DNA from 2 places in the Undibacterium sp. KW1 genome. Region 1 is predicted to be linked to the other one. Evidence: predicted binding sites of a transcription regulator. Region 1 holds the regulator's gene; the other holds the start of a gene.
What was found. Region 1 encodes LexA, which represses DNA repair genes until DNA is damaged. Its sites were predicted from a motif close to ACTGTATNNNNATACAGT; they were not measured.

Region 1 (10,794 bases):
TATTTTTACGCCTTATCTGGGTTATTTGTTGCTGAAGGTGAAGCCTCATGGCGGCTCCGGTGGCAGTGAGCATGAGATTTTTGATACACCGTTTTATACCCGTTTCCGTGCTCTGGTGAACTGGTGCGTGAATTGGCGCAAGACTACCATCATCATTACGCTGGGTGTGTTTGGTCTGGGTGTGTATGGATTCAAATTCATTGAGCAACAGTTCTTCCCAGACTCCAGTCGTCCTGAATTGATGGTGGAGTTGTGGCTGCCCGAAGGTTCATCCTTCCAGGCCACGGAAGCACAGGCCAAGAAGTTTGAAGCCTTCATGCAAAAACAGGAGGGCGTGGAAAGTGTGACCAGCTATGTCGGTACGGGTAGCCCACGTTTCTACCTCCCGCTGGATCAGATTTTCCCGCAGACCAACGTGTCGCAGATTGTGGTATTGCCCAAAGACCTGAAGGCGAGGGCAGCTTTGCGCCTGAAGATCATTGAAGCATTCAAGAATGATTTTCCTGAGGTGCGTGGCCGTGTGAAACTTTTGCCAAATGGTCCGCCGGTTCCTTATCCTGTGCAGTTCCGTGTCACCGGTCTGGAAGTGACCAAAGTCAGGGAAATTGCTGATCGCGTCAAAGAAGTCATGCGTGCCAACCCGAATACCGTTGGCGTGAATGACAACTGGAATGAATCAGTCAAGGTAGTGCGTATTGACCTCGACCAGGATAAATTGCGTGCATTGGGCATTACTTCGCAAGCTGTGATGCGTGCTGCCAACACCATCCTGACGGGTACGACTGTTGGTCAGTTCCGTGATGGCAACAAGCTGATTGATATTGTCGTGCGTCAACCAGTCGATGAGCGTTCTACCATAGAAGCATTGGGTAATGCCAATGTGCCAACTGGCAGTGGCAAATTTGTGCCTTTGTCCCAGGTCGCCCGTATCAATCTGGTATGGGAACCGGGTGTCGTCTGGCGTGAAGGTCGCGAATGGGCAGTAACGGTGCAGTCTGACGTGGTTGATGGCATACAGGGGCCAACTGTGTCCAGCCAGATTTCGCCCAAGCTTGACCAGATCAGGGCCAGTCTCTTGCCAGGTTACAAGATAGAACTGGCAGGTGCGGCGGCGGACAGTGGCAAGGCGCAGGAGTCAATTGCTGCCAACGTGCCATTTGTGATTTTCATCATCTTCACCTTGTTGATGTTGCAATTACATAGTTTCTCGCGCTCTGTGCTGGTGTTCCTGACTGGGCCTTTGGGTGTGGCGGGGGCAGCGATGGCCTTGCTGATATTGCAGCGTCCATTTGGCTTCGTTGCTCAGCTCGGTGTCATTGCCCTGTTTGGTATGATCATCCGTAACTCTGTCATTCTGATTGACCAGATTGAGCATGACATAGGTGAGGGCGTGCCGCCATGGGAGGCGATTGTCGAGTCTGCGGTGCGCCGTTTCAGGCCTATTATCCTGACGGCAGCAGCCGCGGTGCTGGCGATGATACCTTTGTCACGTTCCGTGTTCTGGGGCCCAATGGCGGTTGCCATCATGGGTGGTTTGGTTATCGCAACAGCATTGACCTTGTTATTCTTGCCAGCCTTGTATGCTGCCTGGTTCAGGGTCAAGAAAACCAGCCTCTAGGCGCATGTTTCAGGTATGTGTCTGATGTCGTCCCTGCCATAGTGTAGGCAGGGACGAAAAATGGCTTAAATCCGCCAATCTTGCCTGCATCAAGGGCTTAAAGCGCCTGCATTGAGCTTGTATTTAAAAAAATAAGGCACATGCCGATAAAATCCAGTAGAATATCGGGCTGGAGTTGTAATGCCACATACATCAGTTTTGGGCGACGCTTGAATTTCGGGTCGCCCTTTGCTTTTGTGACGGCCGTGCAGAACGTGTGGCGGCATTGCGCCGGTGAACATAAACATACATCCCGCGAGGATGGCGAAATTGGTAGACGCACCAGGTTTAGGTCCTGACGCCAGCAATGGTGTGGGGGTTCGAGTCCCCCTCCTCGCACCACAGAATTTTTACTATTTGGACGATTTTCATGGCAACTGCAGTCGAAACTTTAGATAAATTGGAACGCCGTTTGACGATTTCCTTCCCGGTCGCTGATGTGCAATCGGAAGTTGAAAAGCGTTTGAAACAGCGCGCACGCACAGCAAAAGCGCCTGGTTTCCGTCCTGGTAAAGTACCTATGAAAATGGTAGCCGCCCAATATGGCTATCAAGTAGAAACAGAAGTACTGAACGACAAAGTCGGCCAGGCTTTTGCTGCTGCAGCAAATGAAAACAAATTGCGTGTTGCTGGTTACCCAAGCATAGAGCCAAAGTCTGGATCAGACGTGGCTGAAGGCAGCTTGGCATTCGATGCAACTTTCGAAGTGTATCCAGAAATTACAGTGGGTGATTTGGCTGTTGCAGAAGTTGAACAAGTCAAATCTGACGTAACTGACGCTGAAATCGATAAAACCATCGATATCCTGCGCAAGCAACGCGTGCATTTCCACGTTAAAGGCGAGCAGGGTGCGCATGGTGACGGCGGTGCAGACCAGTCCGCACAGAATGGCGACCGCGCTACAGTAGATTTCGTAGGCAAGATCGACGGCGTCGAATTTTCTGGCGGCAAAGCTGATGGTTTCGCATTCGTACTGGGCGAAGGCCGCATGTTGCCTGAGTTTGAAGCCGCAACTATCGGTTTGAAAGTCGGTGAATCCAAGACTTTTCCACTGGCTTTCCCTGAAGACTATCATGGCAAGGACGTCGCAGGTAAAACTGCAGAATTCACGATCACTTTGACAAAGTTGGAATGGGCGCATATGCCTGAAGTGGATTCCGAATTTGCCAAAATGCTGGGCGTGGAAGATGGCGACCTGGTCAAGATGCGTGCAGATATCAAAGACAACCTGGAACGCGAAGTACGTGGCCGTGTCAAATCCAAGACCAAAGAAAGCGTCATGGACGCTCTGGTCAAGGTCGTGGAATTTGATGTGCCAAAAACTCTGGTGGCTCAAGACAGCGAACGTCTGGCAGAAATGACACGTCAGGACATGGCGCAACGCGGCATGAACGTCAAAGATGTGCCTTTCCCTGCTGACTTGTTCAATGCGCAAGCTGAGCGCCGCGTTCGCCTGGGCCTGATCCTGGCTGAGCTGGTCAAGGCTAACAATCTGCAAGCGACAACTGAACAAATCAAGGCGCAAGTTGAAGATTTTGCTCAAAGCTACGAAGATCCGCAGCAAGTCGTTAAATATTATTTCAGCGACCGCAATCGTCTGGCTGAAGTTGAAGCCCTTGTATTAGAAGAAAACGTCGTTAACTATGTGTTGGGTAAAGCGAAAGTCACAGACAAAGTTCTGCCTTTCGACGAATTGATGGGTAACAACGCACAAGCGTGACAAATAAAGGAAAACACATGACAGGCATCATCCGTAATTCGGCACTGGACACAAACATGCTGGGCATGGTGCCTATGGTGATTGAGCAAAGCGGCAGGGGTGAGCGTTCATACGACATCTACTCACGCTTGCTCAAGGAGCGTGTGATTTTCCTGGTGGGTCCGGTCAATGATCAGACTGCCAATCTTGTTGTTGCGCAGTTGCTGTTTTTGGAAAGTGAAAATCCTGATAAGGATATTTCACTTTACATCAACTCTCCTGGTGGTTCGGTATCTGCTGGTATGGCGATTTTCGATACCATGGAGTTCATCAAGCCTGACGTATCTACCCTGTGTACCGGTATGGCGGCATCCATGGGGGCCTTTTTGCTGGCAGCAGGTGCCAAGGGCAAGCGCTTCTCTTTGCCAAATTCCCGTATCATGATTCATCAACCTCTGGGCGGCGCTCAAGGTCAGGCATCTGATATTGAAATTCAGGCACGTGAAATCCTGTATCTGCGTGAGCGCCTGAATGGCATACTGGCTGAAAAAACTGGCCGCAGCCTGGAGCAAATTGCCAAAGATACAGACCGTGATAATTTCATGTCAGCAGATGCTGCTGCGGAATATGGTCTGATCGATAAGGTGCTGGCGCATCGCGCTTAAATTCCCCAAGCACATTGCTTATCAAAAGAAAAACGCCTGTTCCATGATGGTCCGGGCGTTTTTTTATTCTGTTCTATAATGTCTCTTTGCTCCCCATTGTTGCATATTGATGTCATGACGAAAGACGTTTTTGCAGGTAATATGCAAGACCAAGAAACTGAGATTATTAATGTTTAATGTGCGTGACTGAGGCCTGAGTCCAGGCTCTGTCCAGCCAGCGTTTAATCATCAGTTTATAGATTAATTTTGTTTATTTCATATACGTATCATGCCCGATAAAAAATCCTCCAGCGGAGAAAAGTTGCTCTATTGCTCGTTTTGCGGCAAGAGTCAGCATGAGGTTAAAAAATTAATAGCTGGGCCATCCGTATTCATCTGCGACGAGTGTATCGATCTGTGCAATGACATCATTCGTGACGAAGTGTCCGAGATTGATAATATTGCCAGTGCGAAAACTGAGTTGCCTACACCACAGGAAATCACGGATTTGCTGGATCAGTACGTCATTGGTCAGTTGAATGCCAAGCGCATCCTGGCAGTGGCTGTATACAACCATTACAAGCGCCTCAAGCATCTCGGTAAAAAAGATGACGTTGAACTGGCAAAGAGCAATATTCTGCTGGTAGGTCCTACCGGCTCTGGCAAAACCTTGCTGGCGCAAACACTGGCACGCATGCTGAATGTGCCTTTCGTCATCGCCGATGCGACTACTCTGACTGAAGCTGGCTATGTTGGTGAAGACGTAGAAAACATCATCCAGAAATTGCTGCAAAATTGCAATTATGAGGTTGAACGCGCACAAAAAGGTATCGTCTATATCGATGAAATCGACAAGATTTCCCGTAAGTCTGATAATCCTTCGATTACCCGCGATGTGTCCGGTGAGGGTGTGCAACAGGCTTTGCTGAAACTGGTTGAAGGTACCATGGCGTCAGTGCCACCTCAAGGTGGCCGCAAGCATCCTAACCAGGATTTCATACAGATAGACACGACCAATATCATGTTCATCTGTGGTGGCGCATTTGATGGCCTGGCCAAGATCATTTCTGACCGTTCAGAGCGCAGTAGCATAGGTTTCTCTGCCAGCGTCAAGAGCCAGACTGAAAAGAGCGCCAGCGAGGTTATGCAGGATGCTGAGCCACAAGATCTGATCAAGTTCGGTCTCATTCCTGAACTGGTAGGTCGTTTGCCTGTGATTGCTACGCTGAATGAGCTGGATGAAGCAGCGCTGATACAAATTCTGGTAGAGCCTAAAAATGCCCTGATCAAGCAATATGCAAAATTGCTTGAGATGGAAGGTACTGAACTGGATATCCGCCCTGCAGCCTTGCAAGCGATTGCCAAGAAGGCCATTGCGCGTAAAACCGGTGCCCGTGGCCTGCGTTCCATCCTTGAGCATGCTCTGCTGGATGTCATGTATGACTTGCCTAGCCATCAAAATGTGGAAAAAGTTGTTATTGATGAAAATACCATTACCAATGGCGCCAAACCCTTGCTGATTTACCATGAGCAGCCAAAAGTATCTGGTGCCTGATGGCATTGTTTGCTGCGAAGTAACAAAAATGGGGACTTAGCTCCCCATTTTTATTTATTTTGCCTTGTTTTAATTTGATTCGAAGTACAATGGTTTAACCAAACGATTCTGGCTTCAATCGTAAAGCTACCCGGAGAAGCTCTCTGAGTGGCTTTTTTTATTGTTTTTTTCCAGAATGGGCTTGTGTTTCCGCCCAGTGCGCCAACATTGTTAACCAGTATTTATGAAAGGTGCGCCATGACGACTACTCTGATTACCGAACAAACCCAATTGCCGTTGTTGCCACTGCGTGATGTCGTTGTATTCCCGCACATGGTAATCCCCCTGTTTGTGGGCCGCCCCAAATCCATTAAAGCCCTGGAAGCCGCTATGGATCAGGGTAAAAGCATCATGCTTGCTGCCCAGAAAGCTGCTGCCAAGGATGAACCTTCGGCAGATGATATCTATGAAATTGGCTGTATCGCCAATATTCTGCAAATGCTGAAATTGCCAGACGGCACTGTCAAGGTGCTGGTCGAAGGTGCGCAACGTGCGCGGATCAGCAAGATCCATGATTCTGAATCGCATTTCTTTGCCGATTTGACACCGATCGCCGTCGATGAAGGTGACGAGTCAGAAGTGGAGGCCATGCGCCGTACTATCGTTCAGCAATTTGACCAGTACGTCAAACTGAACAAAAAAATTCCACCAGAAATCCTGGCTTCGTTGTCTGGCATTGATGACGCTGGTCGCCTGGCTGATACCATCGCCGCGCACCTGCCTCTGAAGCTGGAACAAAAACAAGTCATCCTGGAAATTTTCAGTGTGGCAAAACGTCTTGAGCATTTGCTCGGTCAACTCGAAGGTGAGCTTGATATCCTGCAAGTTGAGAAACGTATCCGTGGTCGCGTCAAGCGCCAGATGGAAAAATCCCAGCGTGAGTATTACCTGAACGAACAAGTCAAGGCGATACAGAAAGAGCTGGGCGAGGGTGAGGAAGGCGCGGATATTGACGAGCTGGAGAAAAAAATCCTGGCCGCCAAGATGCCTAAAGAAGCCCGCGACAAAGCACAGAATGAGTTGAAAAAGCTCAAGATGATGTCCCCGATGTCGGCAGAAGCGACTGTCGTGCGTAATTACATCGACACTATCGTCAATTTGCCATGGAAGAAAAAATCCAAGGTCAATAATGATTTGACGAATGCTGAAAAAGTATTGGAGGACGAACACTTTGGCCTCGATAAGGTCAAGGAACGCATCCTGGAATATCTTGCAGTACAACAGCGCGTCGACAAGTTGAAAGCGCCTATCCTGTGTCTGGTAGGTCCTCCAGGTGTGGGTAAAACCTCGCTGGGGCAATCCATCGCCCGCGCTACGAACCGCAAGTTTGTGCGTATGGCTCTGGGTGGTGTGCGTGATGAAGCAGAAATTCGCGGTCATCGCCGTACTTACATAGGCTCCATGCCAGGCAAGATTTTGCAAAGCCTGTCCAAGGTCGGTGTACGTAATCCATTATTCCTGCTGGATGAAGTCGACAAGATGGGTGCCGACTTCCGTGGTGATCCTTCATCGGCTTTGCTGGAGGTATTGGACCCTGAGCAAAATCACACTTTCTCGGATCACTATATCGAAGTCGATTTCGATTTGTCCGATGTGATGTTTGTAGCGACGTCCAACTCTTACAATATTCCGCCAGCATTGCTGGACAGGATGGAAGTGATACGTCTGTCGGGTTATACCGAAGATGAAAAGACCAGCATTGCCCAGCGTTATCTGTTGCCTAAACAAATCAAGAACAATGGTTTGAAAGAAGGCGAAATCACCGTTGCTGAAAGTGCAATACGCGACATTATTCGCTATTACACCCGAGAAGCAGGTGTGCGTTCGCTGGAAAGGGAAATCTCCAAAATTTGCCGCAAGGTAGTGAAAATGCTCTTGTTGAAAAAGACCGAGAAAAAAGCCACGGTCAATTCAAAAAATCTGGATAAATACCTGGGCGTACGTCGTTATGACTTTGGCGTTGCCGTTAAAGATAACCAGATTGGTCAGGTTGTCGGTCTGGCCTGGACTGAAGTGGGTGGCGATTTGCTGACCATAGAAGCCGTCGCCATGCCAGGTAAAGGTGGCGTCATCCGCACAGGTACACTGGGCGATGTCATGAAAGAATCCATCGAAGCAGCCCGCACAGTGGTACGCAGCCGCGCCAAACGTCTGGGTATCAAGGCGGATGTGTTCGAGAAGAGCGACATCCATATCCACGTACCAGAAGGTGCAACACCGAAAGATGGGCCATCTGCCGGTATTGCCATGACCACGGCTCTGGTGTCAGTATTTACTGGCATCCCGGTCCGTGCTGATGTTGCCATGACAGGTGAAATCACCTTGCGTGGTGAAGTATTGCCTATCGGTGGCCTAAAAGAGAAATTGCTGGCTGCTCATCGTGGTGGCATCAAAACAGTATTGATACCTGAGGAAAATGCCAAGGATCTGGCTGAGATCCCGGATAATGTCAAAAACAAACTGGAAATCATCCCGGTACGCTGGATAGACAAGGTCCTGGAAATTGCACTGGAAACTCAGCCTGTTCCTTTGGTGGATGAGCCTGTTTCTGTGGCGGCTGCAACGCCGGCTACAGCGCCGACGGAAACTCCTGCAGACACGACGGTTGTTAAGCACTAAGTTTTTGAAGTAACAGCTCGTTGCTCTGAAATGAAAAACGTCCGGGACATCCGGACGTTTTTTTATGCCTGCTGCTTTTTAATCATTCATGGTGTGTACGCTTATTGGTAAAGGCTGGGAAAGCAGAGAGTGACTTACCAGCAGGCAGAAACAAATAAGCTTGAGAAATAAGCTTGAGATTCTGCCCGGGCGTGAAGTAAACGAGAGGGTAAAATCACGCCCGGGCTGACCTCAAACCCAGTTGCGCATGAGGCCGACAGCCAGACCTTCCAGCGCGAAATCTTCTTCCGAGTCGCCAATCTTGATGACAGGATAATCCGGGTTCTCTGGCATCAGTTCTATCAGGCTGCCAGTTTTTTTATAGCGCTTGACGGTCACATCATCACCCAGGCGCGCAACCACGATCTGGCCATTGCGGGCACTGTCAGCCTTTTTGACGGCCAGCAAGTCACCGTCAAATATGCCAGCATCGCGCATGGACATGCCGCGCACCTTCAGTAAAAAATCTGGCTTGGCAGAAAACAGGGCAGGATCTACGTGGTAAGTGGATTCTATATGTTCACTGGCCAGTATCGGGGAGCCAGCGGCAACGCGGCCAACCAGTGGCAGGGCAAGTTGCAATAGAGCGGGGTGAGGCAAGGCCAGTTGCTTGCCTGTGATATGGCTGGACAACTCTGACTCCAGCAGGCGTATGCCGCGTGAAGTACCTGCCGCAATTTCTATGACGCCTTTTCGTGCCAGAGCTTGCAGATGTTCTTCTGCCGCATTGGTGGAGCGAAACCCCAGTTCTGTCGCAATCTCGGCCCGGGTAGGGGGAAATCCCGTGTTTTGAATGGCGTCTTTGATCAGGTTCAGGATTTGTTCCTGGCGGGAAGTGAGTTTGAGCATGGCGTTTTCTAGTGTTAAGGTGCTGTATATACAAGCAGTCTGTATTTTTATACAGTAAAGCTGAATATGCAAGTCAAAATGACCGTAATTACTGAGAAATCTGAAAAAATACCTCACTTACGATGAGGAATTGGCAGATAAATTGCCTAAGTCACTGATCTAATTGATCAATATGAAAAACTGGGTTATTATTATCGGCTTTCCTCTTCCCGCACTCGTCTTGACGCCGAGGCGGGCTATTTTTATTGTCCACAAGGAGAATATATGCGTCATTATGAAATCGTATTTATCGTACATCCAGATCAGAGCGAGCAAGTTCCTGCAATGATCGAGCGCTACAAGGCAAGTGTTGTAGCCCGTGGTGGTCAAATCCACCGCGTTGAAGACTGGGGCCGTCGTCAACTGGCTTACATGATTCAAAAACTGGCGAAAGCGCACTACGTTTGCATGAACATCGAATGCGATGCTGAAACTCTGCTCGAGTTGGAAACAGCATTCAAATTCAATGATGCTGTCTTGCGTCACCTGACAGTCAAATTGAAAAAAGCAGAAACAACACCTTCTCCTATGATGAAAGCTGTTCAGAAAGAAGATGCTGCAAAAGCGCAACGTGTTGAAGCACCTGCTGCTTAATAATTGACAAAGGTCGCGTAAAAAATAGTGAATCAGCTGAAGCTCGTAGCCCGGATTGTGGAAAAAAGCGCATTGCGCTACACCCCGGCCGGTATTCCGATAGCTTCTGCTACCTTGATGCATAGTTCAGAAACTCGTGAGGCGAACACTGTCCGCCAGGTCGAGTTTGAGATTTCTGCGATGGCTGCTGGTGAAATATCCCGGCGTTTTACAGAAATTGCCCTGGAACAGCCCATGGAATTCACCGGTTTTTTAGCGCGCAAAAATCGCAATAGCAAAAGTCTCGTTTTTCATATCACTGAATTCGGGACACATTTACTAGATTAGGAGCCAAAAATGGCATTCGGTAAAAAATTCGACAAAAGCAAATTGAAGCAAAAGCGTCAACAACAAAACCCTTTGTTCAAGCGCAAAAAATTCTGCCGCTTCACAGCAGCACATGTAGAAAAAGTTGACTACAAAGACATCGACACACTGAAAGATTTCGTGCAAGAAAACGGCAAAATCATGCCAGCACGTTTGACCGGTACAAAAGCGCTGTATCAACGTCAAGTTGACACTGCAATCAAACGTGCACGTTACCTCGCGTTGCTGCCATACACTGATTTGCACACAGCGTAATTGACGACAAGGTAAAGGAGAAAAATATGCAAGTTATTCTGTTGGATAAAGTCGTTAATCTCGGCAATCTGGGTGATGTAGTTCGCGTAAAAGACGGCTATGCACGTAACTTTTTGATTCCACAACGTATGGCTCGTCGTGCTACGACAGCTGCAGTTGCTGAATTCGAAGCTAAACGCGCTGAACTGGAAAAAGCAGCAGCAGCCAAATTGGCAGCAGCTCAAGCTCAAGGCGAAAAACTGTCCGGTCTGACCGTGCAAATCACACAAAAAGCGGGTGTAGATGGCCGTTTGTTTGGTTCAGTTACTAATGCTGATATCGCTGAAGCCCTGACTAAACAAGGTTTTGCGGTAGAAAAAGCACAAGTGCGTTTGCCACAAGGTCCATTGAAGATCGCTGGCGATCACAGTGTTTCCGTTGCTCTGCACACTGATGTAGT
Region 2 (10,794 bases), 1.5 Mb from region 1:
GGTCACCGGCCAACGTGAAGCTGCCATTTTTGTTGATGCGTGTTGCCTCATAGTCCACGATGAATTTGGAAACCAGCACGTCCCCCACTTTTTGCTTTTGCTCGTCAACACCAAAGGCAATGCCGACGCTGATAATGGCTGCGGGCTTGTAGGCCTGATGCAAATCACTGGCAGTGCGTTGCGACTCTCTATTACCCTGGCGGCTATGGTAGTGAAGCACGCGCACATTGCCATGTTGCCCCAACTCATCGACGCTGACCGCTTGACCGGAGTGGTGTTTGTTGGCGACGGGCGGCGTGCTGTCGCCCGCCCAGAAGGTCTTGCGCACGGCGGCAAACTCGTTCTCGTTGTAGGTGATCAGCGCTACCACAGGGGCTTCGCCAACAGGCATGCCGGTCTGGCCTATGATGAGGCGGTTTTCTGGTATGGCGCTCAGCCCCTCCAGTTCTGCAATGGCAGTTGGTGGCGGGCCAGTGAACCACAGTCTGCGGTTGGCCGTGCCCTGGTCTTTGGCACCCACATAGGTAAAATCCAGTGACATGCCTTGCGCCTGTGCAGCGTCGGTAACGGTGCGCAACAGCTTGGACAGCTGTGCACTGGCACCCTTGGTTTCGGCCATGGGGAACAGCGTCGTATGCAGGGTTTTGACCACGACTGAGCCTTCATCATCCAGGCTTTGCAAGAGTTTGTCGATCAGTTCCCGTGCAGCCGGACTGAGCTTGTCTTGCAGGCGGCGCACCACATTATTGGCCTGCGCACGGCTTAATTTGCGTAGATTGGCTGACGAGCTTGCCTGATCTGCCAAGCCTTCGTGAGCGGTGGAGGATGATTTCCGGGTTGCCATGATGCGCCTTTGGTTGATGTTGCTCAGTGGGGACGCTTAATCTTAGAACTATCCAACTCATTAATCAAGAAGTATTGGTAGCATTGGGTTGTATTGATAAATAATTGCATATTAGATAATTTATGAAATTGCATCTTGATGCTAATGATGTTATCTATAAGCCAACAGGAGAGATGTGCGCCAAAAAAATAGTCAGTAGTATTTCGGTATGAAAGAGGCGCATTGGTGCGGGCAGCAAGAGCAAATTGATATATGCCGTTGTCGTAAGGGATGTAGATGCTCGTGGTAGTCAAGTCCTTCCTGAATCGTTTCACGGAAAAGAGGTACCTTATTAATACGATTCTGGGGTTACAGGTGTGAACTATGGATTTTGTATCGCATATCTTTATCCAGCGATATCATGATAAGTATGAATTGCAATTTTACTGACAGTATGGGGTGCAAATGGTTGGCAGGTTTTATGTACACGCGCCCAGCACCTGAAAAATTCTAACGGAAAATAATATGACAATGAACAGTTCTGCACCTGCCACTGGGGTAGTGGATGGCACGGTGGATATGGTGCTGGGCATGCTGAGCCAGTATGCAGTAAGCCTTGATACGAAAAATTTCACGGCTAGCCTGTATGCAGAATCGCTGTTGTACATGATTTATTGGTTCCATCGCCTGCGTGATCCCATCCGCAAGAATGGGATCGAAGATTGCGTAGCCAGATACCTGGACGTAGCCAGTCAATCGGCAGTAGTGAAAGCCTTATTGTCGGATCAGACGCTGAAAGCTCAGGCAAAACAACGCATTGATCAGGGCGTCATGGTTCGCAAAACGGTTGATGTGCTTGTCATGCGCGATGGGCAGAATGGCAGGGAATTCCTGGCTCTGGACAGAACAGTATTTCCTGAGGGCATCACTCTGCCAGGTGGCTTGCTGCAAGATGAAGATGAACAAAACGAAATTGGAATTCCAGCCAATATTTTTGCAGCACTCCGGGTAACCGGCAGCAAAGTGTTCGGATCTGCAGCGCCAGAATATGGGATTGCAGAAGCAGGTGGACGCAAATACTATTTTGTGCGGAGCAAGGCAGAAAGCAAAGCCAAAAACGAAGCCCGCATCTACATGGACAGAACCGTTACTCACGGATATCGCGACCATCTCAAAGAAATTGCTGTTCCATCTGACCCTCGTCACATCGTCGATACGATCGGATTTCTCGTAGAAATTTCCGACACCGAAGACGTTCATGGCAGGTGGCTGCCTGAGAGCGTGATGACGACACCGTATGCGAAAGAAGGCTCCTTTGCCTTTGGTCATCACAAACAAATTGCCGCTGCGCTGCTTGCGAAAAATTTTACAAAAACGCAGGGTATTTCCCATCACGAATGGATACGGGAGTGGGTCAGGAACCCGGTGGACTTATACCGCGGATTGCGGGCACGGTTTGAGTCGCATGACAACAATCTGGACACCCCAGTTCTGGAGTTGCTGCCAGTGGTCGACTATTTCCGCAGCCAGATGACACTTCCGGCGATGGACGAGAAGTGCCGTGATAATGCCGCACTTTCTTTTATGCGTGAGCAGTTGCTGCATAAATTCCATCACGTCACCATACAGAATGGTGCGATGTGCCCGTATGCGCCAACCTTGCGCATCCTGTTTGAAGCGGTCGGCTTCTTTGACGTCGCATGCCGCACCGACAAAAACCTGAGTACCCATTTTCAAAAGAAATATTGGTACCGTTATGAAGAGCTGATGCGCCGGATTCCTGAAGTCATCATCATCCCGACTTTCGACAATATTTCTGCGACTGACCTCATGAAGATAAGGGGCACGCCAGTGTATTTTATCGGCGTATCTACCGAGCCTGTGTATGTCGATGAGTTCTGGCAATCTCCGCTCGAATTCCTGATTCATGATCTGAACCATGCCTGGAAGATGATGGACATGGACGACAGATTTTTCAAGCATAGGCCTGAAGTCAGCAGGGATGAGTTGATCAGTAAATCCAATGCCTTTATCCGTGAGTACTTCCCGACGATCGCCATACAAAAAACGGACACGGAAGAGCAAAAGGAAATGAAAAAACTCAAGAAAATTTTGCTGTTTGAAGTCGGGCATGAAGACGCCAGACCACTATTGCCAGCGATCGTCAGCGAAGCGCTGCTGGAAGATGAGGGTTATGAATTCCCGGACATTGTCGTCCGTTATGATGAAGACGGCAAACAGGCTTATCTGGAACAACGCACCATACCCGGCATCACAGCGCTCTCTTACGTCAGGCATAAACTGCAGCACGGCTTCTTTGACCAGACTGATTCGCAGAATATACAAATCGTCTCGCCCAAGTATCGCAGCGTGGAATGGATAGTCAAGGCAACAGAAGAATTGCTGACTGAGATGCAGGCAACAATCCCACCCGCCGTGCAAGCAGAAGGTTTGACAGAATACCTGACCCGTCAGGCTTGCTCCAGGGGACCGACTATTCTTCATGCACCGGAAAACCTGGACCCGGCTGTAGAAGAATATGGAGATGGAACGGTGTCAAAGGAATAGGTGTTGTCGTTCACAGATAGTGCCAGCGCTCGGACTTGCACTACCTGTGGTTTTCAGAGATTTTTAGGACAAGGCAGGTGTTATTGTCCCTTGATCACAATGAGCACCGCCTACTTGCCAGGATACCCAGCACCACTTGATGTTGATTGGCGTTGACTACTCGCGCTCAACTTGGCGAGGTCGATGCCGGGAACAATATCAAGCATTTGCTGTTCCCCGTTTTACTGATTAAGATCATTTATCATTCACCATTTGCATGATGATCTGCGCGTGCCATCACCCCTTCGACGTACTGTCGCAACACTTCTATTTCGGTTACGCTGGTTGCCATATTTTCCTCAAACTAGAGCACAACACCGAACCCGGTCATTGCCAAAGCCCGCACATAGCGAGCAGATGGAATGCACGGGAAAGATGCAGCAGTACTGCCAGTGAACCTTGTATTTCTTTTTCTATCTGCGTTTGATGACTTACGCCTGTTTGTTGATTTGCACTGAAAATTGCCCCACTTTGCTGGATAAATTGCATCTAAAATTGACCCATGTTTAGCACACAATCCTACTTATCTTGATGAGTCGGGAGCAGGAGTGATTGACGTGGCATTACATGGTATTATTCGACGCTGGCACATTCGTGACCAGATTCCATTACGTGAGATCGCCAGACGACTGGGCATCTCTCGCAACACTGTCCGGCGCTATCTGCGCTCTGAAGTCAGAGAGCCAGCCTATGCGGATCGGCAAACAACAAGCGCCATCGATAAATATGCATTACAGCTTTCAAGCTGGCTTAAAACCGAAGCGGGTAAAATCGTAAGCAGCGACGAAGCTTAAAGCAGCTTCATCTCGATCTGAAAGAACTGGGATTTGAGGGGCCGTATGAGCGGGTGGCCGCCTTCGCCAGGAAGTGGAAGGTGGATCAAACTGACAGGGTCAATTCAGCTAGCAAACGCACAGTTAAGTGAAAAAAGTTCAGACTTGAATGAAAATCGACAATGGTTATTGTGCGATTGCTAATGTCCGGCTGTAGAATCCCTCATGCAACAATCTATGCAAAAAGTCGCTTGCATAAATCACTGTTTTTTTATACAGTACTGCAAATCGCAGGAAATTAAGCCTGTATTCCTTTTTCCACCCGCCGCTTATTGAATGAAAGAATGTATGGACGATAAGAAACCAGAAAATGCCTCAGAAAAAGCAAAGGCACTTGCAGCAGCGCTGGCACAGATAGAAAAGCAATTTGGTAAAGGTTCGGTCATGCGTATGGCCGACGGTGAAGTGGTGGAAGAGGTGCAGGTTGTTTCTACTGGTTCTCTGGGCCTGGATATCGCGCTCGGCGTTGGTGGCTTGCCACGTGGCCGTGTCGTTGAGATTTATGGCCCTGAATCTTCTGGTAAAACCACATTGACGCTGCAAGCGATTGCTGAAATGCAAAAGCTGGGTGGTACTTGTGCGTTTATCGATGCTGAGCATGCTTTGGACGTTGGTTACGCTCAAAAACTGGGTGTGAATCTGTCTGATTTGCTGATTTCCCAGCCTGATACCGGCGAGCAAGCGCTGGAAATTACTGATGCGCTGGTGCGTTCTGGTAGTGTCGATCTGGTGGTTATTGACTCAGTTGCGGCCCTGACGCCACGTGCAGAGATTGAAGGCGACATGGGTGATTCTTTGCCTGGTTTGCAAGCGCGTCTGATGTCTCAGGCTTTGCGTAAGCTGACTGGCAGTATCAAGCGTACCAATACTCTGGTAATCTTTATTAACCAGATCCGTATGAAGATTGGTGTCATGTTTGGTAGCCCAGAAACGACAACTGGCGGTAATGCGCTGAAGTTTTATGCTTCCGTACGTCTGGATATCCGCCGCACTGGCTCTATCAAGTCTGGTGATGAAGTGGTGGGGAATGAAACCAAGGTCAAGGTAGTCAAGAATAAGGTGGCACCACCATTCAAGGAAGCGCACTTTGACATCATGTATGGCGAAGGTACTTCCCGCGAAGGCGAGATTCTGGATCTGGCAGCCGATGCCAAGATCATAGAAAAAGCTGGTGCCTGGTATAGCTATAACGGTGAGCGTATCGGCCAGGGTAAGGACAATGCACGTACTTATTTGAAAGAACGTCCTGAGCTGTCGTTTGAAATTGAAAACAAGGTGCGAGAACATCTGGGCGTGCCTTTGTTGTCAGCAGTAGCGACTGCTGAGTAAGTTATAGCACTGAGTTGAAGCGCTGAGTTTTAGCGTTAAACTGCAACACTGTCAGTACCATAAGTTTTGTATCATGCCGGTTGGTAGCTGCCAACCGGCATTTTTGCTTTTAAAGTATGAAAAAACCTGCCATTAGCCTTAAAGCGCGAGCCTTGCGTTATTTATCCATGCGGGAACATAGTCGCATGGAGCTGGAGCGTAAACTGGCACGCTATGCGGAAGAGGGCGATGACGTAGCTGCCGTGCTGGATTTTCTGGAAGCGGCCAAGTATTTGTCTGGCGAGCGGTTTTCTGAATCGCTGGTGAACCGGCGGCAGGCGAGGTTTGGCAATAACCGTATCCTGGCGGAACTGCAAAGCCATGGCCTGGATGCGCAGGATATAGAAAACGTCAAGGAGGACTTGAAAGAATCTGAGGTAGAGAGGGCGGTTCAGGTCTTGCACAGGAAATTCCGGCATGCGCCGCAAGATCATCAGGAAAAAATGAAGCAGGCGGCGTTTTTGCAGCAGAGGGGTTTTTCCAGCAGGGCGACACAGGCGGCGATGCGGGTGTTGCGGGATGAGGATGATGAATAGTATTCACAATTCAACATACTCACAATATCAATAATATCGCCCCAGCGTAAGCTGAGGTTCAGCGGCGTTTGTTCACCTTGGTTGCGGATCAATTATTTGTATAAACTCAAAAATCCTGAATAAGACCCGTGCAGATTCGGCTGTAAAGGTATTAACACGATGGATTCCTGCCTGCGCAGGAATGACGAAGTGGAGGACATTTTTATTATTGAAGCCGGGACATTGATTGAAGCCCAGACATTGGGTTGATAAGCCGCAACTTGGTGAGTCCAATTCGATCTGCGAAAACTTGGCTTTAAGCAGTCCGATACTCGGCACGGAAACTACGCATACGTTTATAAACGCCCAGTGTTGGGTTGATGGAGCTTGCTCTGGCGAGGCTCCGCATTAAGCTGCAGAGGTGATAAGAAACGGATAAAAGCAGCCTGATGAACCCAGTCCTTGTCTGTAAAGTAAAACTTCGGCCTGGATTTTGAAATAACAGGCATTGGTTTGCGGCATAAATAAGCACACCTTTCAATTGGATACAGGTATTGCAAGAACAGACATTTACCTGATAATCACCCGGTTTTCTTCTGCCAAACCACAAAAAACTTAATTTTCTGCTTAGATTTCTGCATAAGCATACTCAGAAAACTGCTTAAATTGTAGTCATATGATGAGTTCCCGGCTGGTCTGTGCTAAACTCTGCTGGTTTTTTTGCAGGGCCGCAGGAGCGGCTGTTATCGTAGAAGCTGCGGTAACGACACGCAATTGTGGCTATTTATTCAGTATTTTGGTTTAGCCGCCAGCAGGCATGATGCCCTTATCTTCGTCAATCAAGCGACGCGCCCTGAAGCATACGCGTACTATCCAGATCGAAGCGTTCGCGCGCGATGATGGATTGTGGGATCTTGACGCCCGTATCACTGACTATAAGCCTCGCGATATCACCCTCGCATCCGGCGTGCGCCCGAATGGCAGCGCGCTGCATGACCTCAGCCTGCGCATTACCATTGATTTGCAATTGACCATCGTTGATGTGGAAGCGTCTTCGGATGCCGTACCTTATCCGGGTTATTGCGAAGTCATTACTCCAGATTATAAAAAACTCATCGGTTTGAATTTGTTAAGACAGTTCCGCCAGGGCGTGAAAGAGCGCATGGCTGGCGTGCATGGCTGCACCCATCTGACGGAAATGGCGCAAATTCTGCCTACGGCTGCTGTCCAGGCTTTTGCCGGGGACGTGATCGATACGCGCGACGGTGCGACTGATTACGGCCAGCAGGCGCAACAACCTTTTCAACTTGATCGCTGTCACGCCCTTCGTACTGACGGGCCGGCGGTTGTTCAATATTACCCGCGTTGGGCAAAAGCATCACCTGACGTGAAATCACCCAGCTAGTTTGTTTGTTTAATTATTTATACCTCAGTGTCTGAAGGGAAGTCGTATGAAAATTCATGAGTATCAGGGTAAAGAAATCCTCCGCAAATTCGGAGTGACAGTACCACGCGGTATTCCATGCCTGTCTGTTGACGAAGCTGTCAAAGCGGCTGAAACGCTGGGCGGACCAGTCTGGGTTGTCAAAGCACAGATACACGCCGGTGGCCGTGGCAAGGGTGGTGGCGTGAAAGTCGCTAAATCCCTGGAACAAGTGCGTGAATACGCTGACGCGATTCTGGGCATGCAACTGGTCACGCATCAGACCAGTGCTGAAGGTCAAAAGGTTCGTCGCCTGTTGATCGAAGAAGGCGCAGATATCAAAAAAGAACTGTATGTCAGTATGGTCACTGACCGTATCAGCCAGCGCGTGGTCTTGATGGCCTCCAGCGAAGGCGGTATGGATATTGAAGAAGTGGCAGAAAAACATCCAGAACTGATCCACAACCTGGCAATCGACCCGACCAATGGTCTGCAAGATGCTGAAGCTGACGACATTTCCCGTAAAATCGGTGTGCCTGAAGGCTCTATCGCTGATGCGCGCGTACAGTTGCAAGGTTTGTACAAGGCCTTCATGGAAACTGACTGTTCCCTGGCTGAGATCAATCCTTTGATCCTGACTGGCTCAGGCAAAGTCATCGCACTTGACGCGAAATTCAATTTCGACTCCAACTCTTTGTTCCGCCAACCAGAAATCGTTGCTTACCGCGATCTGGATGAAGAAGACCCAGCTGAAATCGAAGCTTCCAAATTTGACCTGGCTTACATCTCCCTCGACGGCAATATCGGCTGCCTGGTGAACGGTGCTGGTCTGGCGATGGCAACGATGGATACCATCAAACTGTTTGGCGGTGAACCAGCCAACTTCCTCGACGTAGGTGGTGGCGCGACAGCAGAAAAAGTCACTGAAGCCTTCAAGATCATGTTGAAAAACCCAGGCCTGAAAGCCATCCTGGTCAACATTTTCGGCGGGATCATGCGTTGTGACGTGATCGCTGAAGGCGTGATCACTGCATCCAAAGCTGTGTCCCTGAAAGTGCCACTGGTTGTGCGCATGAAGGGTACTAACGAAGATATCGGCAAGAAGATGCTGGCTGACTCTGGCCTGCCTATCATCTCGGCAGACACGATGGAAGAAGCAGCACAGAAGGTTGTTGCAGCTGCTGCAGCTCAAGCTTAATAATCGCAAGGAACAGATATGTCCATCCTGATCAATAAAGACACTAAAGTCATCACCCAAGGTATCACTGGCAAAACTGGCCAGTTCCATACTCGCATGTGCCGCGATTACGCGAACGGTAAAAACTGTTTCGTCGCTGGCGTGAACCCGAAAAAAGCTGGCGAAGATTTCGAAGGCATCCCGATTTTTGCTAACGTATCTGAAGCGAAAGCAGCTACTGGCGCGACCGTTTCCGTGATCTATGTTCCACCAGCAGGTGCAGCCGCTGCCATCTGGGAAGCTGTTGAAGCTGACCTGGACCTGGCAATTTGCATCACTGAAGGCATCCCTGTCCGTGACATGATGATGTTGAAAGACCGTATGGCTAAAGCCGGCAGCAAAACAAAATTGCTCGGCCCTAACTGCCCAGGTCTGATCACACCAGACGAAATCAAGATCGGTATCATGCCAGGTCATATCCACCGTAAAGGTCGTATCGGCGTGGTTTCCCGCTCTGGTACTCTGACTTATGAAGCCGTGGGTCAATTGACGGCATTGGGTCTGGGTCAGTCTTCTGCTGTTGGTATTGGTGGTGATCCTATCAATGGTCTGAAACACATCGACATCATGAAGATGTTCAATGATGATCCAGATACTGACGCTGTCATCATGATCGGTGAAATCGGTGGTCCTGATGAAGCGAATGCTTCTTACTGGGTACGCGACAACATGAAGAAGCCGGTTGTTGGCTTCATCGCCGGTGTGACTGCGCCTCCGGGTAAACGCATGGGCCATGCTGGCGCGCTGATCTCTGGCGGTGCTGATACTGCACAAGCCAAGCTCGACATCATGGAAGAATGCGGGATCAAGGCCACTAAAAACCCGTCAGAAATGGCGCGTTTGTTGAAAGCCATGCTGTAAGCTGGCAGCGGTAAATAAGCTTTAGATGAAAAAGAGTCGCAAATTTTGCGACTCTTTTTTATTTATGGCGGCCTTTGTTATGGATATCCGTGCAAATAGATTTCCTTAATGTTAAGCTTCAATATCTGCGGCAAATCACTATTAAATTGAGTATGTCTTGTTTAGCTGATTATCTGGCGTTGTGTCGATAATGATTGAGGTGCAAGCGAAAGAATAATTCTGCAAAAGTAAGGAGAGGATATACGCAAGGTTTCAAGCGGCTTCCTGCCATCGACGGTACTTGATGGTACTTGATTGTATTAATTTATTTAAGCCGCTGCATCCAGGTGCCTGGGTTTGCTGAACAGGTTTGTAAGACCAGGAGAATGTTTGCGAATGTCCTGATTAAAATAATTCTAAAATATTATCTGTTTCATATAAATTTATTCACCTCAGGATGTATCCCGACATTTATTGATGCCATACCAGCGTGTACTAGAATTTGCAGCCCTGTCTGATACGGGCTTGGTCAGGTCGCATAACGAAGATGCTATCGTCGTTTGTGCAGACTATGGCTGCGCAGTCCTGGCCGATGGCATGGGGGGATATAACGCGGGCGAAGTCGCCAGCGCCATGACCGCTCAAATCATTGCTGAATATTTGTGTAGCAAGATGGATGCCATCTGGTTCCCGTCCATGGGGCCAAGGCCGCTGGCGATGGCACGCTGGATGAATGAGTCCATCGAGCTGGCCAACCGTAATGTATTGTATACAGCACTGACCAATCCAGAATGTGCAGGCATGGGTACTACCGTGGTGGTGGCATGCTGTTTGCAAGACAAGCTTTTGCTGGCCCACGTCGGTGATTCGCGCGCCTATCGTTATCGCGCAGGCGTGCTGACGCGCCTGACTCAGGATCATTCGGTATTGCAGGAACAGATCAATGCAGGCCTGGTGACTGAAGAAGAGGCGCGTTATTCTTCTATTAAGAATCTGATCACCAGGGCAGTGGGTACTCTGGAAGAAGTGCATACGGAGTTGCATACACACCATACTGAAGATGAAGATTTGTATTTGATGTGTTCGGATGGATTGACCGATATGCTAGGGCATGATGAAATCCAATCCTTGATCCGGCAGCACGCGTC

Region 2: recA (recombinase RecA) is a predicted target of LexA. The motif match lies at 4,466-4,483, and genes of this name have one in related genera.

Annotation. Positions count from the first base shown of each region.
Region 1 covers NZ_AP018439.1:2,165,242-2,176,035, forward strand. Annotated here, with positions in the region: gene UNDKW_RS09620 (efflux RND transporter permease subunit) at 1-1,618, shown strand, start outside; tRNA gene UNDKW_RS09625 (tRNA-Leu) at 1,913-1,999, shown strand; gene tig (trigger factor) at 2,028-3,377, shown strand; gene clpP (ATP-dependent Clp endopeptidase proteolytic subunit ClpP) at 3,395-4,021, shown strand; gene clpX (ATP-dependent Clp protease ATP-binding subunit ClpX) at 4,290-5,555, shown strand; gene lon (endopeptidase La) at 5,793-8,213, shown strand; gene lexA (transcriptional repressor LexA) at 8,445-9,101, opposite strand; gene rpsF (30S ribosomal protein S6) at 9,366-9,734, shown strand; gene priB (primosomal replication protein N) at 9,762-10,061, shown strand; gene rpsR (30S ribosomal protein S18) at 10,071-10,355, shown strand; gene rplI (50S ribosomal protein L9) at 10,382-10,794, shown strand, end outside.
Region 2 covers NZ_AP018439.1:674,299-685,092, forward strand. Annotated here, with positions in the region: gene UNDKW_RS03090 (NACHT domain-containing protein) at 1-844, opposite strand, end outside; gene UNDKW_RS03095 (hypothetical protein) at 1,349-3,391, shown strand; gene UNDKW_RS03100 (helix-turn-helix domain-containing protein) at 3,988-4,224, shown strand; gene recA (recombinase RecA) at 4,552-5,592, shown strand; gene recX (recombination regulator RecX) at 5,709-6,167, shown strand; gene UNDKW_RS03115 (DUF2889 domain-containing protein) at 6,967-7,551, shown strand; gene sucC (ADP-forming succinate--CoA ligase subunit beta) at 7,583-8,767, shown strand; gene sucD (succinate--CoA ligase subunit alpha) at 8,786-9,667, shown strand; gene UNDKW_RS03130 (protein phosphatase 2C domain-containing protein) at 10,124-10,794, shown strand, end outside.